3 regions of the Streptomyces sp. NBC_01171 genome follow, and region 1 is predicted to be linked to each of the others. Evidence: riboswitches for the same ligand, from Rfam matches in the RefSeq annotation. Region 1 holds a riboswitch; each other region holds the start of a gene.
The links. A riboswitch is a leader RNA that binds a small molecule or an ion and turns the genes downstream of it on or off. The one in region 1 is predicted to bind thiamine pyrophosphate.

Region 1 (6,284 bases):
CGAGCTTCGGGTGGGCGTCCAGCGCCTCGAAGTACGGGCCGAAGTCCCAGGTCCGCGAGCACAGCGAGGAACCCTGACCGGCCGTCGACTCCAGAAGCAGGAACGGGTCGTCGTCGTGGGTCAGCTCGTCCAGCAGCGGCAGCAGATGCTCGCGAACCTGCTTCAGGGCCACCTCGCGCGGGCGCCCGCCGGTCGCGCTGCCGGTGTGCACCACCACCCCGAGCGCCCCGATGTCCCGCCCGCGCCGCAGGGAGTGCCGCAGCGAGTCCACCGATCGCTCCACCGTCGCCTCGGTGTGCGAGCCGAAGTTGATCAGATAGGGCGCGTGCACGTACGCCGGTACGGACTCCGCCGCGCAGGCCGCCCGGAATGCCTCGTCCTGCGCCGGGTTCCCGGCCGGGGTGGCCCAGCCGCGCGGGTTGGCCACGAAGACCTGCACGGTCTCCGCCCCCAGCTCACGGGCGTACGGAAGCCCCGTCGAGTGCAGCCCGCCGGCCACCGGCACATGCGCGCCGACGGGGTTGCGGAGGGCACCGGGGACGGTGAGGGGAGCTGCGGGGGACGGCTGGAGTGTCACCCGTTCAGGGTGTCACGCCGCCTCGCGCCCCCGGCCCCGCGGCCGCGGTGAGACCGGTCACCGGATGGTGATCGTGACCTGCGAGCCCTTGGGCGCCTCGTCGCCGCCCGCCACCGACTGCTTCTTCACGGTGTCGCCGAACAGCCCCAGCAGACCCCGGTCCTCGTGGACCTCGAACCCGGCCGCCTCCAGCTTCCGGTGCGCGTCGTCCACGTTCGACCCGACCACGTCCGGGACCCGCACCATCTCCGGGCCCTTGGACAGCGTCAGCGTCACCGTGTCGCCGTCGGCGCCCTGGGCACCCGCCTCCGGCGACTGGAGGGCCACCTGGCCCCTGTCGTAGTCGGAGTTGACGCGCTGGGCGGCGATCTTCACCTTCAGACCGGCGTCGGTCAGGTCCTGACGCGCGCTCTCCACGTCCTCACCGCTGACGTCCGGGACGTCGACCGGGGCGCCCTTGCTGACGACCAGCGCGATCGCCGAACCGGCGTGCCGCTCGGTGCCCGCGTCCGGTGTCGTACCGATCACCGAGCCCCGGCCCACCTCGTCGCTGAACTCGCGCGTGACCATGCCCGGCTCCAGCCCGGCCGCCTTCAGCCGCTCCCGCGCCCGCTCCAGCGGCTGCCCCTCGACCCTGGGCACCGAGACGGTACGCGGGCCCAGCGAGACCGTGAGCCCCACCGAGGCGTGGCCCCGGACGCGGGAGCCGGCCGACGGGTCGGTGCTGATGACCGTGCCCCGGTCCACCGTGTCGCTGTAGGCGCGCTTCACGCTGCCCACCTCGAGACCGGCCGCCTTCAGCCGCTGCTCGGCCTGGTCCTGGGTGCGCGACAGCACCGGCGGCACCCTGGTGAACTGGCCCGAGTTGATGTACCAGACCCCGCCGCCGACGCCGAGGCACACCAGCACCGCCACCAGCAGCGTCAGCAGCCCGCGCCGGGGCCGGGACCGGGCGGCGCCGCGCCGGGTGGGCGGGGGCGCGAGGTCGGTCGTGTGCAGCACGCTCGTGACGTCGTGAACGTCCTCGCCGTCCCCGTCGACCGGGAGCGGCCGGACCATCGTCATGGCGCGCGGCAGCACGCTCGTACGGTCGCCCGCGTTGTCGTGGGCGACCGACAGGGCCTGCGGGGGCAGCGCGTCGAGCTGCTCCTCGGTGAGCGTGCCGCGCACCCGCAGCACCTCGCCGAGCAGCGCGGCCGCGTCCGCGGGGCGCAGGGCCGGGGTGCGGGCGGTGGCGGCGGCCACCAGCCCGTCCAGCTCGGGGGCCAGGCCCGGCGCCAGCGCCGAGGGCGGGGGTACGTCGTCGTTCAGGTGCTTGTAGATGACCTGGGCGGGGGAGTCCCCGGAGTGCGGCTTGGCGCCGGTCAGCATCTCGTAGAGCACGACACCGCAGGCGTACACGTCCACGCGCGGGTCGGCGGTGCCCTGCTCGATCTGCTCCGGGGCCAGGTAGGAGACGGTGCCGAGGACCGAGCCGGTGGTGCTGGTGACCGTGTCGACCGAGCGCACCAGGCCGAAGTCGGCGACCTTGACCCGGCCGTCGTCCCCGATCAGCACGTTCTCCGGCTTCATGTCCCGGTGCACGAACCCGGCCCGGTGGGCGGCGCCGAGCGCGGCGAGCACCGGCTCCACGATGTCCAGGGCCGCCCTCGGCCGCAGCGCGCCCCGCTCGCGCAGCACGTCGCGCAGGGTGCACCCGGCGACGTACTCCATGGCCAGGTAGACGTAACCCCCGTCGGTGCCCTGGTCGAAGACCTGCACCACGTTGGGGTGGGACAACCGGGCGACCGATTTGGCCTCGCGGATGAACCGGTCCACGAACCCGCCGTCGGCGGCCAGCGCCGGATGCATCACCTTGAGCGCCAGGACCCGGTCCAGCCGGATGTCCAGGGCCCGGTAGACGGTCGCCATCCCGCCGACGGCGATCCGCGCCTCGACGCGATAGCGGCCGTCGAGCACCTGGCCGAGGAGGGGGTCCGAGAGGGTCGTATCCACGCGGGCGAGTCTACGAGGGGTGCGCGGGGGCGGCGCCCGCTGCGCCGTCCGGGTGAGCGGCTGCAGCAGAGCTGTGACCGTCCGGCGAGGTGAACGCGGGGCGCTCGGGGTCGAGGTCCGCGCGCCCCTCGGCAGGGGAGGACGCCCGCGCGAAATGGCGGCGCGGGATGCGTCCGGCCAGCCGCGCCAGGTGTCCCGCGTGCACGGCGTGCCGCATGGCCGTGGCCATCGTCTCGGGGTCCTGCGCACGGGTGACGGCCGAGGCGAGCATCACACCGGCGCACCCCAGCTCCATCGCCAGCGCCACGTCGGAGGCCGTGCCGGCCCCGGCGTCCAGGATCACCGGGACGTACGACTGCTCCATGATCAGCTCGAAGTTGTGCGGGTTGCGGATGCCGAGCCCGGAGCCGATCGGGGAGCCCAGCGGCATCACGGCCGCGCACCCCACGTCCTGGAGTCTGCGGGCCAGCACCGGGTCGTCGTTGGTGTAGGGCAGCACGGTGAAGCCGTCGTCGACCAGCGTCTCGGCCGCGTCCAGCGTCTCCACCGGGTCCGGCAGCAGCGTCCGTTCGTCGGCCACGACCTCCAGCTTCACCAGGTCGGTGCCGAGCGCCTCGCGCGCCAGCCGGGCGGTCAGCACCGCCTCCCCGGCGGTGAAGCAGCCCGCGGTGTTGGGCAGCACGCGGATGCCGAGCTTCTCCAGCACCGACAGCACCGAGCCGTGTGCGCCGGGGTCGACCCGGCGCATCGCCACCGTGGTCAGCTCGGTGCCGGACGCGATCAGCGAGCGCTCCAGCACGTCCAGGCTGGGGGCTCCGCCGGTGCCCATGATCAGCCGGGAGCCGAGGGTCAGGTCGCCGAGGACCAGGGGATCGACGGTCATGGTCAGCCTCCCTGCACGGCGGTGAGGATCTCGACCCGGTCGCCCTCGGCGAGGCCGGTCTCGGCCCACCGGGTGCGCGGGACCACGGTCTCGTTGACGGCGGCGGCCACCCCGGAGGGCGCCGGGGTGAGCACGCGTACGACGGCGTCCAGGGCGGTGCCGGGCGCCACCTCGCGGCGCTCGCCGTTGACGGAGATATTCATGCGGAGTGCTCCAGGGTCGCGGTGCGGGCGTCGGTGGCGAAGCGGTGCGGGGTGAAGGGGCGGGCCACCTCGGGCAGGCCCGCGCCGCACAGCACGTCGGCCATGACGTCCCCGGTGACGGGCGTGAGCAGCACGCCGTTGCGGTGGTGCCCGGTGGCCAGCAGCAGGCCGTCGAGGCCCGAGGGGCCGAGCAGCGGGGCGTTGTCGGGGGAGCCGGGGCGCAGCCCGGCCAGGGTCTCGGTGAGCGGCAGCTCGGTGATGCCGGGTACCAGCTCATGGGCGTCGCGCAGCAGCTCGTACACCCCGCCCGCGGTCACCGTGGTGTCGTAGCCCAGCTCCTCGCTGGTCGCGCCGATCACCAGCTCGCCGTTCTCGCGCGGCACCAGGTACACCGGTCCGCCGCGCACCACGGCCCGCACGGTACGGCTCAGGAACGGCCGGTACCGGGGCGGTACCGACAGCCGCAGTACCTGCCCCTTCACCGGGCGCACCGGCGGTACGAGCGCCTCGGGCACCCCCTCCAGGCGCCCGCTCAGGCTGCCGCCCGCCAGCACCACCTGCCCCGCGGCCAGCGCGGTGCCGTCCGCCGTGGTGACCCCGGTGGCCCGGCCCCCGGCCACGTCGAGCCGCGCGGCCCAGGTGCGGTGGAAGACCACCCCGGCCCGCTCGCAGGCGGCGAGCAGCGCGGCCGCCAGCCGCCGGGGGTCGATCTGGTGGTCGCCGTCGGCCCGCAGCCCGCCGCGCACACCGGGCGCCAGCATGGGCTCCAGCCGCCGGCACTCCCGCCCGGACAGCCACTCGGAGTCCAGCCCGCAGCGGAGCTGGAGGTCGTGCACCTCGCGGAGCTGGGCGCGGTCGTCGGTGTCGAAGGCGACGGCCAGCGTGCCCGAGCGGCGGTAGCCCAGATCGTGGCCGGTGGCCTCGGTCAGCTCGGCGGCGAACTCGGGATAGCGGCGCGCGGAGGCCAGGTTGAGGGCGAGCAGACCCTCCTCGCCGTGGTGCAGCTCGGTGACCGCGGCCAGCATCCCGGCCGCGACCCGCGCGGCCCCGCCGCCGGGCTCGGGGTCCACGACGGCGGCGGTGAGCCCCCGCCCGGCCGCGCGCCAGGCGGTGACCAGGCCGATGATCCCGCCCCCGACGACGAGGACGTCCGGGGCACCGGGTTGTTCGGACGTACGTGACGGCATGGACGTCTCGCCCCTCCCTTCGCCGGCATGACCCGGATCAGGTTCGTACGGTCGGAGGCCGCCAGCCTCCCTCTCAGCCCGGTGCGTCCGGGCTCCCGCGAGTGCTTGTACGGTGGCCAGCCTAGCCGCCCGCCCAGCTCACCCGTAAGGGAGCCCTCGCCATGCCACGCTCGCTCGACGGACTCACCCTCGCCCCCGTGGCGGACCAGGCACCGGGCCAGGTGGGCACCGGGACCCGGTTCGCCTACCACGAGAGCGACGGGCGGATCTGGGCCGAGTATGCGGGCGGCGACATCGCGCGCGGCCACCTCGTCGGCACCCGCGCCGGGGACCGGCTGGACTTCCGCTACGTGCAGCTCCGGCACGACGGCACCACCGCCTCCGGGCACTGCGTCTCCACCGTGGTCGAGCTGCCCGACGGCCGGGTCCGGCTGGAGGAGGAGTGGGAGTGGGAATCCGGGCCGGGGGCGGGCACCAGCGTGGTGGAAGAGGTCGGTGCCGCCGCGCACTGACTGACGGTGGGTCAGGTGACTTAGGGTGGCGATGTGAGCGAGCAGAGATCTTCGGAGGGTTCGGTACAGGAACGGCGCGTGGTCGTCGTCGGGGCGGGGATGGCCGGGGTGCAGACCGCCGTCGCCCTGCGCGAACAGGGCTTCACCGGCCCTGTCACCCTGATCGGCGCCGAGCCGCACCAGCCGTACGACCGGCCCCCGCTGTCCAAGGCCATCCTGCTGGGCACCGCCGACGGTTCCGCCTTCGACGTGGACTTCGCCTCGCTCGACATCGACCTCCGGCTCGGCTGCGAGGCGTTCGGCGTCCGCCCCGCCGACCACGAACTGGACACCGCCGCCGGGCCCGTCCCGTACGACGTGCTGGTTCTCGCCACCGGCGCCGAACCCGTCCGGCTGCCCGGCACCGACCAGGCGCCCGGCGTGCACCTGCTGCGCACCCTGGACGACGCCGAGCGGCTGCGCCCGGTGCTGGCCGCGCAGCACGACGTGGTGGTCGTCGGCGCGGGCTGGATCGGCGCCGAGTTCGCCACCGCCGCCCGGGAGGCGGGCTGCGCGGTGACCGTCGTCGAGGCCGCCGACCGCCCGCTGGCCGGAGCACTGCCCGCCGAGGTCGCCGCCCCGATGACCGCCTGGTACGCCGACGGCGGCGTCACCCTGCGCACCGGCGCCCGGGTGGCGGCCGTCGAGCCCGGCGCGGTGGTGCTGGACGACGGCGTCCGGCTGCCCTCCGACGCGGTCGTGGTCGGCATCGGCGCCCACCCCGCCACCGGCTGGCTGGCCGGCTCCGGCATCGCCCTCGGCCCGCACGGCGACGTGCTGGCCGACGACCGGCTGCGCACCTCCGCCGAGGACGTGTACGCGGTCGGCGACTGCACATCCTTCCCCTCGGCCCGCTACGCCGAGCGGCTCCTCGTCCACCACTGGGAC
Region 2 (6,284 bases), 3.0 Mb from region 1:
TCCAGAAGGTGCTGGACGAGGCCGGTGTCACCCTGAAGCGCTTCTCGCGCATCAAGGTCGGCATCTGAGTCCGTACCGCGATCGACGCGTGACCCCGATAGGGTCGACAGCAGTCGTCCGCGCAGACCGCCGTCCGCGGCTGTGCGGCGGACGGCAGCAGATCTGACGAGGAGGCCATTGCCGCGCAAGGGAGCGAGAAGCGACCCACCGGCAATGGCCTTCTTCGTATGTGCAACACGTGAAAGAGGCGGGATCTCCATGACCACCAAGGCCCAGAAGAGCGACGACGGCAAAGTGCGCGGCCGGTTTCTGCTGAAGCTGTCCGGAGAGGCCTTCTCCGGCGGTGGTGGCCTCGGCGTCGACCCGGACGTGGTGCACAAGATCGCCCGCGAGATCGCCGCCGTCGTGCGTGACGGCGCCGAGATCGCAGTCGTGATCGGCGGCGGCAACTTCTTCCGCGGCGCCGAGCTGCAGCAGCGCGGCATGGACCGGGCCCGCTCCGACTACATGGGCATGCTCGGCACCGTGATGAACTGCCTCGCCCTCCAGGACTTCCTGGAGAAGGAGGGCATCGACAGCCGCGTGCAGACCGCCATCACCATGGGCCAGGTCGCCGAGCCGTACATCCCGCTGCGCGCCATCCGGCACCTGGAGAAGGGCCGCGTGGTCATCTTCGGTGCCGGGATGGGCATGCCGTACTTCTCCACCGACACCACCGCCGCCCAGCGCGCCCTGGAGATCGACGCCGAGGCGCTGCTCATGGGCAAGAACGGTGTGGACGGGGTCTACGACGCCGACCCCAAGACCAACCCCGACGCCGTCAAGTTCGACGCGCTCGGCTACGGCGAGGTCATCACCCGCGACCTCAAGGTCGCCGACGCCACCGCCGTCACCCTGTGCCGCGACAACAGCCTGCCGATCCTCGTGTTCGAGCTGCTGGCCGAGGGCAATATCGCGCGGGCCGTCAAGGGTGAGAAGATCGGCACGCTCGTGGGTGACGAGGGCAGCCGGGACTGACCGGCGACCCCGCCCCACCGGCGCGACCCGTCCGGGGCAAGGACGGGACGCGCCCCGGCCGGGGGATGGACAATGTCCTGCCGGTCGGGAACCGTGCAGGAAGCAGACGCGACGCAGCCGGCTCGCCGCCCGATCGGGCACCGCGGCCGGGCCTTACTCAAGACACGCAGGAGCAAGTGGTGATCGAAGAGACCCTCCTCGAAGCCGAGGAGAAGATGGAGAAGGCCGTCGTGGTCGCCAAGGAGGACTTCGCCGCGATCCGCACCGGCCGTGCGCACCCCGCGATGTTCAACAAGATCGTGGCGGACTACTACGGTGCCCCGACGCCGATCAACCAGCTCGCCTCGTTCTCCGTGCCGGAGCCGCGCATGGCCGTGGTGACCCCGTTCGACAAGAGCGCGCTGCGCAACATCGAGCAGGCGATCCGTGACTCCGACCTGGGCGTCAACCCCAGCAACGACGGCAACATCATCCGTGTGGTGTTCCCCGAGCTGACCGAGGAGCGCCGCCGCGACTACATCAAGGTCGCCAAGCACAAGGCCGAGGACGCCAAGGTCTCGATCCGTTCCGTGCGCCGCAAGGCCAAGGACGCCATCGACAAGCTGATCAAGGACGGCGAGGTCGGCGAGGACGAGGGCCGCCGCGCCGAGAAGGAGCTCGACGACCTGACCGCCAAGTACGTGGCGCAGGTGGACGAGCTCCTCAAGCACAAGGAAGCGGAGCTGCTCGAAGTCTGATGAGCGACTCTTCCTGGGGGGCGCCGCCGCAGGCGGGGCAGGCCGGGTACTGGGGGCCCACCGCGGGTGGGCCTGTCCAGGGGGCTGTCACGGCGGGTCCCGCTTACGATGCGCCCGAGGCGCAGCAGACTCGCCCCATGCCCAGCGTGCCCGACGTACCCGCGTATGGCGGAGACCAGGACGACGACCCGATGCCTGACGCCCCTCAGCCGGTGCCCGTGCCGAAGAAGACCGCGGGCCGCGACCTGAGCGCGGCCATAGGCGTCGGCGTGGGGCTCGGCGTGGTGATCATCGCCTCGCTCTTCGTCGTCAAGGCCGTCTTCGTCGGTGTGGTCGCCGTCGCGGTGGTCGTCGGTCTGTGGGAGCTGACCAGCAGGCTCCAGGAGCGCAAGGGGATCAGGGCACCCCTGGTGCCGCTCGCGGTGGGCGGTGCGGCCATGGTGGTCGCCGGGTACGCGCGCGGCGCCGAGGGTGCCTGGGTCGCCATGGCGCTCACCGCGCTGGCCGTCCTGGTCTGGCGGATGACCCAGCCGCCGGAGGGCTACCTCAAGGACGTCACGGCCGGCGTCTTCGCCGCGTTCTACGTGCCGTTCCTGGCGACCTTCGTGGCGATGATGCTCACCGCCGAGGACGGGGCCTGGCGGGTGCTGACGTTCCTGGTCCTCACCGTGGTCAGCGACACCGGCGCGTACGCGGTCGGCTGGCGCTTCGGCAAGCACAAGCTCGCTCCGCGCATCAGCCCCGGCAAGACCCGCGAGGGCCTGCTGGGCGCGGTCGCCTTCGCCATGGTCGCCGGCGCGCTGTGCATGCAGTTCCTCATCGACGACGGCGCCTGGTGGCAGGGCCTGGTCCTCGGCCTCGCGGTCGCGTGCAGCGCCACGCTGGGCGACCTCGGCGAGTCCATGATCAAGCGCGACCTCGGCATCAAGGACATGGGCACCCTCCTCCCCGGCCACGGAGGAATCATGGACCGCCTGGACTCCCTGCTGCCGACGGCCCCGGTGGTGTGGCTGCTGCTGGTGGCGTTCGTGGGGTCCTGAGCACTCCGGTCTCGGATAGGCCCCGTTCTGCGATGGCAGGGCGGGGCCTATTTCCGTTGGGGGCCCTGCGGGGGCCGTGGTGGGCGGTGGCCCGGGCCACCCAAGTCGATCTGAGACACTGGTACCACCATGCCCAAGCCCGGAGAACTCACTTTCGTCGCCCCCCGCGGAGCCAAGAAGCCGCCGCGGCATCTCGCCGACCTTTCGCCCGCGGAGCGGAAGGACGCTGTCGCGGAGGCGGGGGAGAAGCCGTTTCGTGCCAAGCAGCTTTCGCAGCACTACTTCGCGCGGTACGCGCACGACCCCGAGCAGTGGACGGACATCCCGGCCGGCTCGCGGGAGAGGCTGCGGGAGGCGCTGTTCCCGGAGCTGATGTCGGTGGTCCGGCATCTGGCCACGGACCAGGGCACCACCCGTAAGACGCTGTGGCGGCTGTTCGACGGCACGCTCGTGGAGTCGGTGCTGATGCGGTACCCGGACCGGGTCACCATGTGCATCAGCAGCCAGGCCGGGTGCGGGATGAACTGCCCGTTCTGCGCGACCGGGCAGGCGGGCCTGGACCGGAACCTGTCCACCGCCGAGATCGTGCACCAGATCGTGGACGGCATGCGCGCGCTCAGGGACGGGGAAGTACCCGGCGGCCCCGCCCGGCTCTCCAACATCGTGTTCATGGGCATGGGCGAGCCGCTCGCCAACTACAAGCGAGTGGTGGGGGCCATCAGGGCGCTCACCGACCCCGCCCCCGACGGCCTCGGCCTGTCCCAGCGCGGCATCACCGTGTCGACGGTCGGCCTCGTCCCCGCCATCCACCGCTTCGCCGACGAGGGCTTCAAGTGCCGGCTGGCGATCTCCCTGCACGCCCCCGACGACGAGCTGCGCGACACCCTCGTCCCCGTGAACACGCGGTGGAAGGTGCGTGAGGTGCTGGACGCCGGGTTCGAGTACGCGGAGAAGTCGGGCCGCCGGCTGTCCATCGAGTATGCCCTGATCCGGGACATCAACGACCAGGCGTGGCGCGGTGACCGGCTCGGCCGGATGCTCAAGGGCAGGCCCGTGCACGTCAACCTGATCCCGCTCAACCCCACCCCCGGCTCCAAGTGGACCGCCTCCCGTCCCGAGGACGAGAAGGCGTTCGTGCAGGCCATCGCCGCGCACGGCGTGCCGGTGACCGTCCGGGACACCCGCGGTCAGGAGATCGACGGGGCGTGTGGCCAGCTCGCGGCCACCGAGCGGTAACCTGGGCCGGTCAGTACAACGTCATACCAGTCATACATCTGCATATTCCGACAGGGGAGCGCCACAGCGCTGAGAGTGCGGCAACCAGGCCGCAGACCCTCTGAACCTCGCCCAGGTCATTCTGGGTAGGAAGTTCGGTCATCACTCAAGCTGTTGCGCCCTGCCCGGCCTCCCACGCGGAGTCCGGGCAGGGCCGCGTCTCTTCCTGGCCCACCCAGGAGGACCACCAGTGCACACCAAGACCTTCGTGGCCGCGGCGGTCGGCCTCGGCCTGCTCACGCTCTCCGCGTGCGGGTCCACCGACACCAAGGGGAGCGCGGACACCAAGACCGTGACCCTCGTCAGCCACGACTCGTGGGCCGCGTCCAAGAGCGTGATCGCGGACTTCGAGAAGCAGTCCGGCTACAAGGTGCGCGTCCTCAAGGACGGCGACGCCGGGCAGGCCGTCAACAAGGCGGTCCTCACCAAGGACAACCCCCAGGGCGACGTCTTCTTCGGCGTCGACAACACCCTGCTCTCCCGCGCCCTCGACAACGGCCTCTTCCAGCCGTACGCCGCCAAGGGCCTCGGCCAGGTCGACCCCGCCTTCCAGCTCGACGGGGACAGGCACCGCGTCACCCCGGTCGACCACGGCGACATCTGCGTCAACTACGACAAGGCGTACTTCACCGAGCACAAGCTGAAGCCGCCGCGCACCTTCGCCGACCTCGCGGACCCGAAGTACAAGAACCTCCTGGTCACCGAGAACGCGGCCACCTCCTCGCCCGGCCTCGGCTTCCTGCTCGGCAGCGCCGCGAGTTACGGCGACAAGGGCTGGGAGGGGTACTGGAAGAAGCTGAAGGCCAACGGCGTCAAGGTTGTCGACGGCTGGGAGCAGGCGTACTACCAGGAGTTCTCCGGCTCGTCGGAGGGCAAGAAGGCGGGCGGTGACCGGCCGCTCGTCGTGTCGTACGCCTCCTCGCCGCCTGCCGAGGTGATCTATGCCAAGAAGAAGCCGTCGACCGCCCCGACCGGCGTGGCGGACGGCACCTGCTTCCGCCAGGTCGAGTTCGCCGGCCTGCTGAACCACGCCAAGAACCCCGCGGGCGGCAAGGCGTTCCTCGACTTCCTGCTGTCGAAGCAGTTCCAGCAGGACATGCCGCTGAACATGTTCGTGTACCCGGTGATCAAGGACGCGAAGGTCCCCGCCGAGTTCACGAAGTACGGTCCCGCCGTCAAGGACCCGCAGACCATGGCGCCCGAGAAGATCGCCGCCAACCGCGACCAGTGGGTCAGCTCGTGGACGTCGCTCGTACTGAAGTAGCCGAAGCGGCCGGACGGCGAAGCCGCGGGAGCGCGGCGCGGCTGGGGCTCATGGCCCTGCCCGTCGCGTTCTTCGCGCTGTTCTTCGCCTGGCCCGTCGCCGCGATCACCGCGCGCGGGCTCAAGGCCGACGGCACCTGGCACCTCGGGCGGTTCGCCGAGGTGCTGGGCCGCTCCGACATCCGGCACGTGCTGTGGTTCACCACCTGGCAGGCGCTCGCCTCCACCGCGCTCACCCTGCTGATCGCGCTGCCCGCCGCCTGGGTCTTCGCCCGGCTGGAGTTCCCCGGCAAACAGGTGCTGCGGGCCGTGGTCACCGTGCCGTTCGTGCTGCCCACGGTGGTCGTCGGCACCGCGTTCCTCGCCCTGGTCGGCCACGGCGGACTGCTGGACGAGCTCTGGGGCGTCCGCCTGGACACCACGGTGTGGGCGATCCTGCTGGCGCACGTCTTCTTCAACTACGCCGTCGTCGTCCGCACCGTCGGCGGGCTCTGGGGACAGCTCGACCCCCGGCAGGAGGAGGCCGCCCGGATGCTCGGCGCCTCCCCGCTGCGCGCCTGGCGCCAGGTGACCCTCCCCGCGCTGGCCCCCGCCGTGGCCGCCGCCGCGCTGATGGTCTTCCTGTTCACCTTCACCTCCTTCGGCGTGGTCCAGATCCTCGGCGGCCCCACCTTCTCCACCCTGGAGGTGGAGATCTACCGCCAGACCTCCGAGGTCTTCGACCTGACCACGGCCGCCGTCCTCACCCTGGTGCAGTTCGCCGCGGTCGGCGCGATCCTCGCCGTGCACGCCTGGACGGTACGGCGCCGGGAGACCGCGCTGCGCCTGGTCGACGCCTCCGTCACCGCCCGCCGTCCGCGCGGCGCCGGCCAGTGGGCGCTGCTCGGCGGGGTGCTGGCCACCGTCGCGGTGCTGCTGGTGCTGCCGCTCGGCGTGCTGGTGCGCCGCTCGC
Region 3 (6,284 bases), 1.5 Mb from region 1:
ACCACATCAGCGAGGATCTGCGGGTCCTGGTGGTGTTCTCTCCCCCTGAGGGGTGAGGGTCGGGTCTCAGGGTTCCCTAGGGGATGGATCAGGGGACGACAAGGGGTGCGAGACCCCCACGGAGGCCCTCGCCGGCCCTAGCATCGAAGCGGGACATCGAGAACCGCTAGCGCAAAGGACGAGGCGATGCGAGAGATCTTCACGGGCTTGCCGTGGTGGGTGAAGTGGGTCGCGGTGCCGGTCATCGCGCTGGTGGTGTTCGGCGGCCTGATAGCGACCGTGGTCGGCTTCCTGATCGGGCTGCTGTTCAAGCTCCTGCTCTTCGTCGCCCTGGTCGGCGGACTCATCTACGTGGTGCGGAAGTTCACGGCGGGTTCCTCCTCGCGCGGCGACTGGTGACGCGCGGGGGCGACGGGGAGCGGTAACACGGAACGCCGGTTCCCTCGGGGGAGGGAAGTTTCCCCGGCAGGCCGTCCGCGCGCGGTGGTGGACGGTTAGAGTCCGGAACTCCCGTGGGGCCCCGAACCCCACGGGCGGCACGCACCCCACCCGTGTCCACCCCGCACGGGCCGCCCCCACCTCCGCGCTTCGGGAGTAACTCCTTGGCCACGGTCGACACCGCCCCGGCAGGACCCCACGCACCCCCGGCTCCGGCGCGGTCCTGCGCGCCCCCGATGCAGCGGCCACCCGCCGCCACCGCCCCCGACAAGCACTCCGCGACCCTCATCGGGTCAGTCCAGCGCGCGATGCGCCTGCTGGAGACGGTCGCCGCGCACGAGTACGGCGCCCCCGCCAAGCAACTGGCCCGCGAGACGGGCCTCGCGCTCCCCACGGCGTACCACCTGCTGCGCACCCTGGTACACGAGGGCTATCTGCGCCGGGACAAGGGGCGGTTCTTCCTCGGCGACGCGGCGGACCGGCTCAGTAGCAGCGGAGCGCAGCAGAAACGTCGCAGCACGGTGGCCGACACTCTCGCGCACTGGCGCGATCGGATCGGCACCCCGGTGTACTACGCGATGTACCGGGACGGCGAGATCGAGGTCATGTGCGTGGCCGACTCGCGGGAGACACCCGCGGTCGCGGAGTGGGCCGACTTCCGCGAGACGGGACACGCCCACGCCGTCGGGAAATGCCTGCTCTCCCAACTGGACGACGACGCCCGCCGCGACCACCTCGCGCGCTACCCGGTGCGCTCCCTCACCCCCTACACGGTCCGCGACAACGATGCCCTGCTCAGGCGGCTGGCCAGGACCCGGCGCATGGAACCGGTGGTGGAGCGGCAGGAGTACGCCCTTGGCGCGGTCTGTGCGGCGGTGCCGATCACTGTCGGTACAACCGCCGCGACGATGGCGATTTCGCTCCCGGCTCATCAGGAAGATCAACTGCCGCGCATGACAAGGAGGTTGCAGACGGAAATGGGCCGTCACATGGGCGCGCTGGCGCTCTCTATCAGCATCTGAAAACTCACTCCTTGTGATCTGCCATGTACGTTCAGCTAGATTTGACCCCAGTCAGGGATTAAACCCGGCCAGTCGATGTCTTATGACGGGGTAGGCGATGCGCGAGTCCGTACAGGCAGAAGTCATGATGAGCTTCCTCGTCTCGGAGGAGCTTTCCTTCCGAATTCCGGTGGAGTTGCGCTACGAGACGAGTGATCCCTATGCGGTGCGGCTCACCTTCCATCTGCCCGGTGACGCCCCGGTGACCTGGGTCTTCGGCCGGGAGTTGATGATCGACGGGGTCGGCCGGCCGTGCGGCGAGGGGGATGTGCACATCTCCCCCGTCGACTGCGAGGTGCTGGGCGAGGTGCTGATCCGGCTTCAGGTGGGTGGCGACCAGGCGCTGTTCCGCTCCTCGACGCCGCCGCTCGTGGCGTTCCTCGACCGCACCGACAAGCTGGTGCCGCTCGGGCAGGAGGGTGCGCTGGCCGACTTCGACACCCACCTCGACGAGGCGCTGGGCCGCATCCTGGCCGAGGAGCAGAGCGCGGGCTGAAGCGGCGGGGCCGAGGGGAGCCGAGCGCTCGACCGGGCTCCGGGAACCTTTGAAGAAACGCTTCTGCAAGGGTTCGGGGTCCGGCACCCCCCGGCGCCCCGCTCAGCGCTTCCGGCGCCGCCCCCGGCCGCCCGACGCCGCGACGGGCTGGGCGCCCGCCGGAGCCGCCGTACCGGCCGCGGGACGGTCGGCCGAGACGACCAGGGCGGCGAGCGCGGTGGTGACCGGTACCGAGGCGACCAGGCCGATCGAGCCGACCAGCGTGCGCACGATCTCCTCCGCGACCAGCTCGCTGGTGGCCACGGTGCCCACGCCGCTCTGCGCGATGGAGAACAGCAGCAGTAGAGGCAGCGCGGCGCCCGCGTAGGCGAGGACCAGGGTGTTGACGACGGATGCGATGTGGTCGCGGCCGATGCGGATTCCCGCCCGGTACAGCCCGCGCCAGCCCATCGAGGGGTTGGCCTCGTGCAGTTCCCACACGGCCGAGGTCTGGGTGACCGTCACATCGTCCAGCACGCCCAGCGAGCCGATGATGACGCCCGCGAGCAGCAGACCGCTCATGTCGATCGACGGGTAGAGCCCGTGGATCAGGCCGGTGTTGTCGTCCGTGTTGCCGGTGAGTGCGGCCCAGCCGATGAACTGCGAGCCGAGGACGCCGATCAGCAGCAGCGAGACCAGGGTGCCGAGCACCGCCACGGAGGTCCGGGCGGAGAGGCCGTGGCACATGTACAGGGCGATGAGCATGATCGCGCTCGACCCGACCACGGCCACCAGCAGCGGGTCCGAGCCCTGGAGCACCGCGGGCAGGATGAACAGGGTCAGCACCAGGAAGCTGACCGCCAGGGCCACCAGCGCCATGACGCCGCGCAGCCGGCCCACCACCACGACGGCGACCGCGAAGATCCCGGCGAGCAGTGCCATGGGGAACTTGCGGTCCAGATCGGTGACCGCGTACTGGAGCTCCTTCGGCGCCTTGGGCTCGTAGGCGACCACGACCTTGTCGCCCTGGTGCAACTGCCGGGTCTGGTCCGGCTGCACCAGCTCGGTGAAGGTACGGCCCCGGTCCTTGCCGGTGTCGACCCGGACCGTCGCCTTCCTGCAGGGGCCCTTCTTGTCCTCCTGGGTGGCCGGACCGGTGCCCGTGGCGGAGGGATCGCTGACGGGGGCCCGCCCGCCCGCGCCGCCCACCTGGCAGCTCACCGAGGTGACCTGGGTGACGGTGGCCTGTTGCGTCTGGCGGTCGAAGCCCACGCCGGTGCGCTGGTGCGGGGGCGCGCCTCCGGGCCACAGCACCACCAGACCCACGACGACGGCCGCGCTGAACGGGATCAGGATGGCCGCGATGACCTTGCGCAGATGCTGGGAGACCGGCGCGGCCGGGCCGTGACTGTGGGAGTGGCCGTGCCCGCCTCCCGAGCCGTGCCCGCCATGCCCGTGCCCGCCGTGCCCACGTCCACTCCCGTCGCCGGGACCTGGTCCGGAGCCGGGCCGGTGGGCCGGGCCGGGAGGAGGATAGGGAGGCTGCTGCGTCGTGGTCACGGCCCGATCATTGCAAGAACCGGGGAGGCCCACTGTTCATCCCGTCACATGGGGCGCTAGCGTGGAGGCACCTTTGCACACGCGGGAGCTCGGAGCACCGGGCTGAGAGGGCGCTGACCTCCGTCGTTGCGATGTTTCACGTGGAACGTGGTTCAACGGGAACATCTGCGGACGGGAATCGCTGCGTCGACCGCCGAACCTGTTACCGGGTAATGCCGGCGTAGGGAGTAGGTCTCATGACCAACAAGGACGCACGCACGCCTGCCTCCACACAGAACGCGACGAACAGCTCGTCGGGCGAGGAGGCCGGGAAGTCCATCGGCTGGCACAAGGCGTATGTCGCGGGTTCGCGCCCCGACCTGCGCGTGCCGGTCCGTCAGGTGCACCTCACCAACGGGCGGTCGGTCACGCTGTACGACACCTCCGGCCCGTACACCGATCCGGAAACCGACACCGATGTCCGCCGGGGGCTCGCCCCGTTGCGGGAGAACTGGATCGTCGCCCGTGGCGACACCGAGGAGTACGCGGGCCGTCCGGCCCGCCCCGAGGACGACGGGATCAAGCACACCTCGCCGCGTGGCGGGCTGCGCAACCTGGACGCCGTCTTTCCGGGACGGCCCCGCCAGCCCCGGCGGGGGCGCGCGGGCCGGGCGGTCACGCAGCTCGCGTACGCCCGCCAGGGGGAGATCACGCCCGAGATGGAGTTCGTGGCGCTCCGGGAGAACGTCGCTCCCGAGGTGGTCCGCGACGAGATCGCGGCGGGCCGCGCCGTGCTGCCCGCCAATGTGAACCACCCGGAGATCGAGCCGATGATCATCGGCAAGCGGTTCCTGGTGAAGGTCAACGCCAACATCGGCAATTCGGCGGTCACTTCCTCGATCGAGGAGGAGGTGGAGAAGATGACGTGGGCGACCCGCTGGGGCGCGGACACGGTCATGGACCTCTCCACCGGCCGCAACATCCACACCACCCGCGAATGGGTGCTGCGCAACTCCCCCGTGCCCATCGGCACCGTGCCGCTCTACCAGGCGCTGGAGAAGGTCGACGGCCGGGCCGAGGAGCTGACCTGGGAGATCTACAAGGACACGGTGATCGAGCAGGCCGAACAGGGCGTGGACTACATGACGGTGCACGCCGGTGTGCGGCTGCCGTACGTCCCGCTCACGGCGAACCGGAAGACCGGCATCGTCTCGCGCGGTGGCTCGATCATGGCCGCCTGGTGCCTGGCGCACCACAAGGAGTCGTTCCTGTACGAGAACTTCGAGGAGCTCTGCGAGATCCTCGCCGCCTACGACGTCACCTACTCGCTCGGTGACGGTCTGCGGCCCGGGTCGATCGCGGACGCCAACGACGAGGCGCAGTTCGCGGAGTTGCGCACGCTCGGAGAACTCAACCGGATCGCCAGGTGTTTCGATGTACAGACGATGATCGAGGGCCCCGGTCACGTCCCGATGCACAAGATCAAAGAGAACATCGACCTTCAGCAGGAGATCTGCGATGAAGCTCCGTTCTACACGCTCGGCCCGCTGACCACCGACGTCGCACCGGCCTACGACCACATCACCTCCGGTATCGGCGCCGCGATGATCGCCTGGTGGGGCACGGCGATGCTCTGCTACGTCACGCCCAAGGAGCACCTGGGCCTGCCGAACCGGGACGACGTCAAGACCGGCGTCATCACCTACAAGATCGCCGCCCATGCGGCCGACCTCGCCAAGGGGCACCCCGGCGCCCAGGAGTGGGACGACGCGCTCTCGGACGCCCGCTTCGAGTTCCGGTGGGAGGACCAGTTCAACCTCGCCCTGGACCCGGACACGGCACGGGAGTTCCACGACGAGACGCTGCCGGCGGAACCCGCCAAGACGGCCCACTTCTGCTCCATGTGCGGGCCGAAGTTCTGCAGCATGAAGATCTCGCAGGACATCCGGCGCGAACACGGCGGCAACCGGGCCGAGATCGAGGAGGGCATGGCGAGGAAGTCCCTGGAGTTCGCGGCCAAGGGCAACCGGGTCTACCTGCCGATCGCGGACGACCGGTCCTAGAGGGTGCCTCGTTGATCAGTCATGGTCAACGAGACGCCCCCTAGCCGGACCGGGCACCGGCCGGGCTGCTAGTCCGGCTGGTGTTCCGGGCCGCCGAAGTCCGGGCTCGAGTAGTCCGGGCTGCTGAAGCGGGGCCGGTCGGTGGCCGTGCCGTCGTCGGGGCTGGTGAAGCCGGGGCGGCCGTAGCCCAGGCGCGGCATCCGGCTCGGGCCGGGGGCCGGCAGGGGCTGGGCGGCGGGGGCGCCGGGCTGGGCGAGGGCGTCCCGGAGGAAGGGCAGGATGCCGCGTTCCAGCAGGGCGTCCCGCCACTCCTCCTGTGCCCTCGCCACCGCCTCGCGGGCCTCCGCCTGGGCGGCGGCCTCGGCGGAGGAGCTGTTGCGCAGCGCGGTGAGCAGCAGCGCCACCCCGGCGGCCAGGATCGCCGCCGCCGTCACGGCGCCGAAGACCCAGCCGACGGTGACCATGGTCCGGCCGAACTGCTGGCCGGGGGCGACCATCCGCAGGATGTAGCCGACCAGCAGGAAGATCACGGCGGCCGTCCCCGCGAGCACGGGGGCGAGGACGGCGACCATCGCGCTGGCGCCCGCACCGGCGGCCTCGGCCGTCTCACCTAGGGCGGCGGCGAGCCCGAGGGCGCCCGACTCCGCCTCCGCCGGGGCGGTTTCGGTGACGGCCGTCTCGGCGGCCGGTGCCGGATGGCGCAGTTCC

Region 2: another riboswitch for thiamine pyrophosphate. It lies ahead of OG448_RS08390 (thiamine ABC transporter substrate binding subunit); the one in region 1 lies ahead of thiO (glycine oxidase ThiO).
Region 3: another riboswitch for thiamine pyrophosphate. It lies ahead of thiC (phosphomethylpyrimidine synthase ThiC); the one in region 1 lies ahead of thiO (glycine oxidase ThiO).

What each region holds. Positions count from the first base shown of each region.
Region 1 is NZ_CP108609.1:4,861,551-4,867,834, forward strand. It holds gene OG448_RS22400 (deoxyribonuclease IV) at 1-577, opposite strand, end outside; gene pknB (Stk1 family PASTA domain-containing Ser/Thr kinase) at 635-2,572, opposite strand; partial or broken gene OG448_RS22410 (thiazole synthase) at 2,664-3,455, opposite strand; gene thiS (sulfur carrier protein ThiS) at 3,458-3,658, opposite strand; gene thiO (glycine oxidase ThiO) at 3,655-4,845, opposite strand; TPP riboswitch at 4,842-4,954, opposite strand; gene OG448_RS22425 (hypothetical protein) at 5,007-5,357, shown strand; gene OG448_RS22430 (NAD(P)/FAD-dependent oxidoreductase) at 5,436-6,284, shown strand, end outside.
Region 2 is NZ_CP108609.1:1,850,958-1,857,241, reverse strand. It holds gene tsf (translation elongation factor Ts) at 1-68, shown strand, start outside; gene pyrH (UMP kinase) at 259-1,017, shown strand; gene frr (ribosome recycling factor) at 1,197-1,754, shown strand; gene OG448_RS08400 (phosphatidate cytidylyltransferase) at 1,754-2,794, shown strand; gene rlmN (23S rRNA (adenine(2503)-C(2))-methyltransferase RlmN) at 2,924-4,030, shown strand; TPP riboswitch at 4,073-4,180, shown strand; gene OG448_RS08390 (thiamine ABC transporter substrate binding subunit) at 4,260-5,333, shown strand; gene OG448_RS08385 (ABC transporter permease) at 5,384-6,284, shown strand, end outside.
Region 3 is NZ_CP108609.1:3,392,007-3,398,290, forward strand. It holds gene OG448_RS15670 (cupin domain-containing protein) at 1-56, shown strand, start outside; gene OG448_RS15675 (DUF5326 family protein) at 187-399, shown strand; gene OG448_RS15680 (IclR family transcriptional regulator) at 603-1,460, shown strand; gene OG448_RS15685 (SsgA family sporulation/cell division regulator) at 1,558-1,995, shown strand; gene OG448_RS15690 (YibE/F family protein) at 2,098-3,534, opposite strand; TPP riboswitch at 3,606-3,778, shown strand; gene thiC (phosphomethylpyrimidine synthase ThiC) at 3,771-5,576, shown strand; gene OG448_RS15700 (hypothetical protein) at 5,645-6,284, opposite strand, start outside.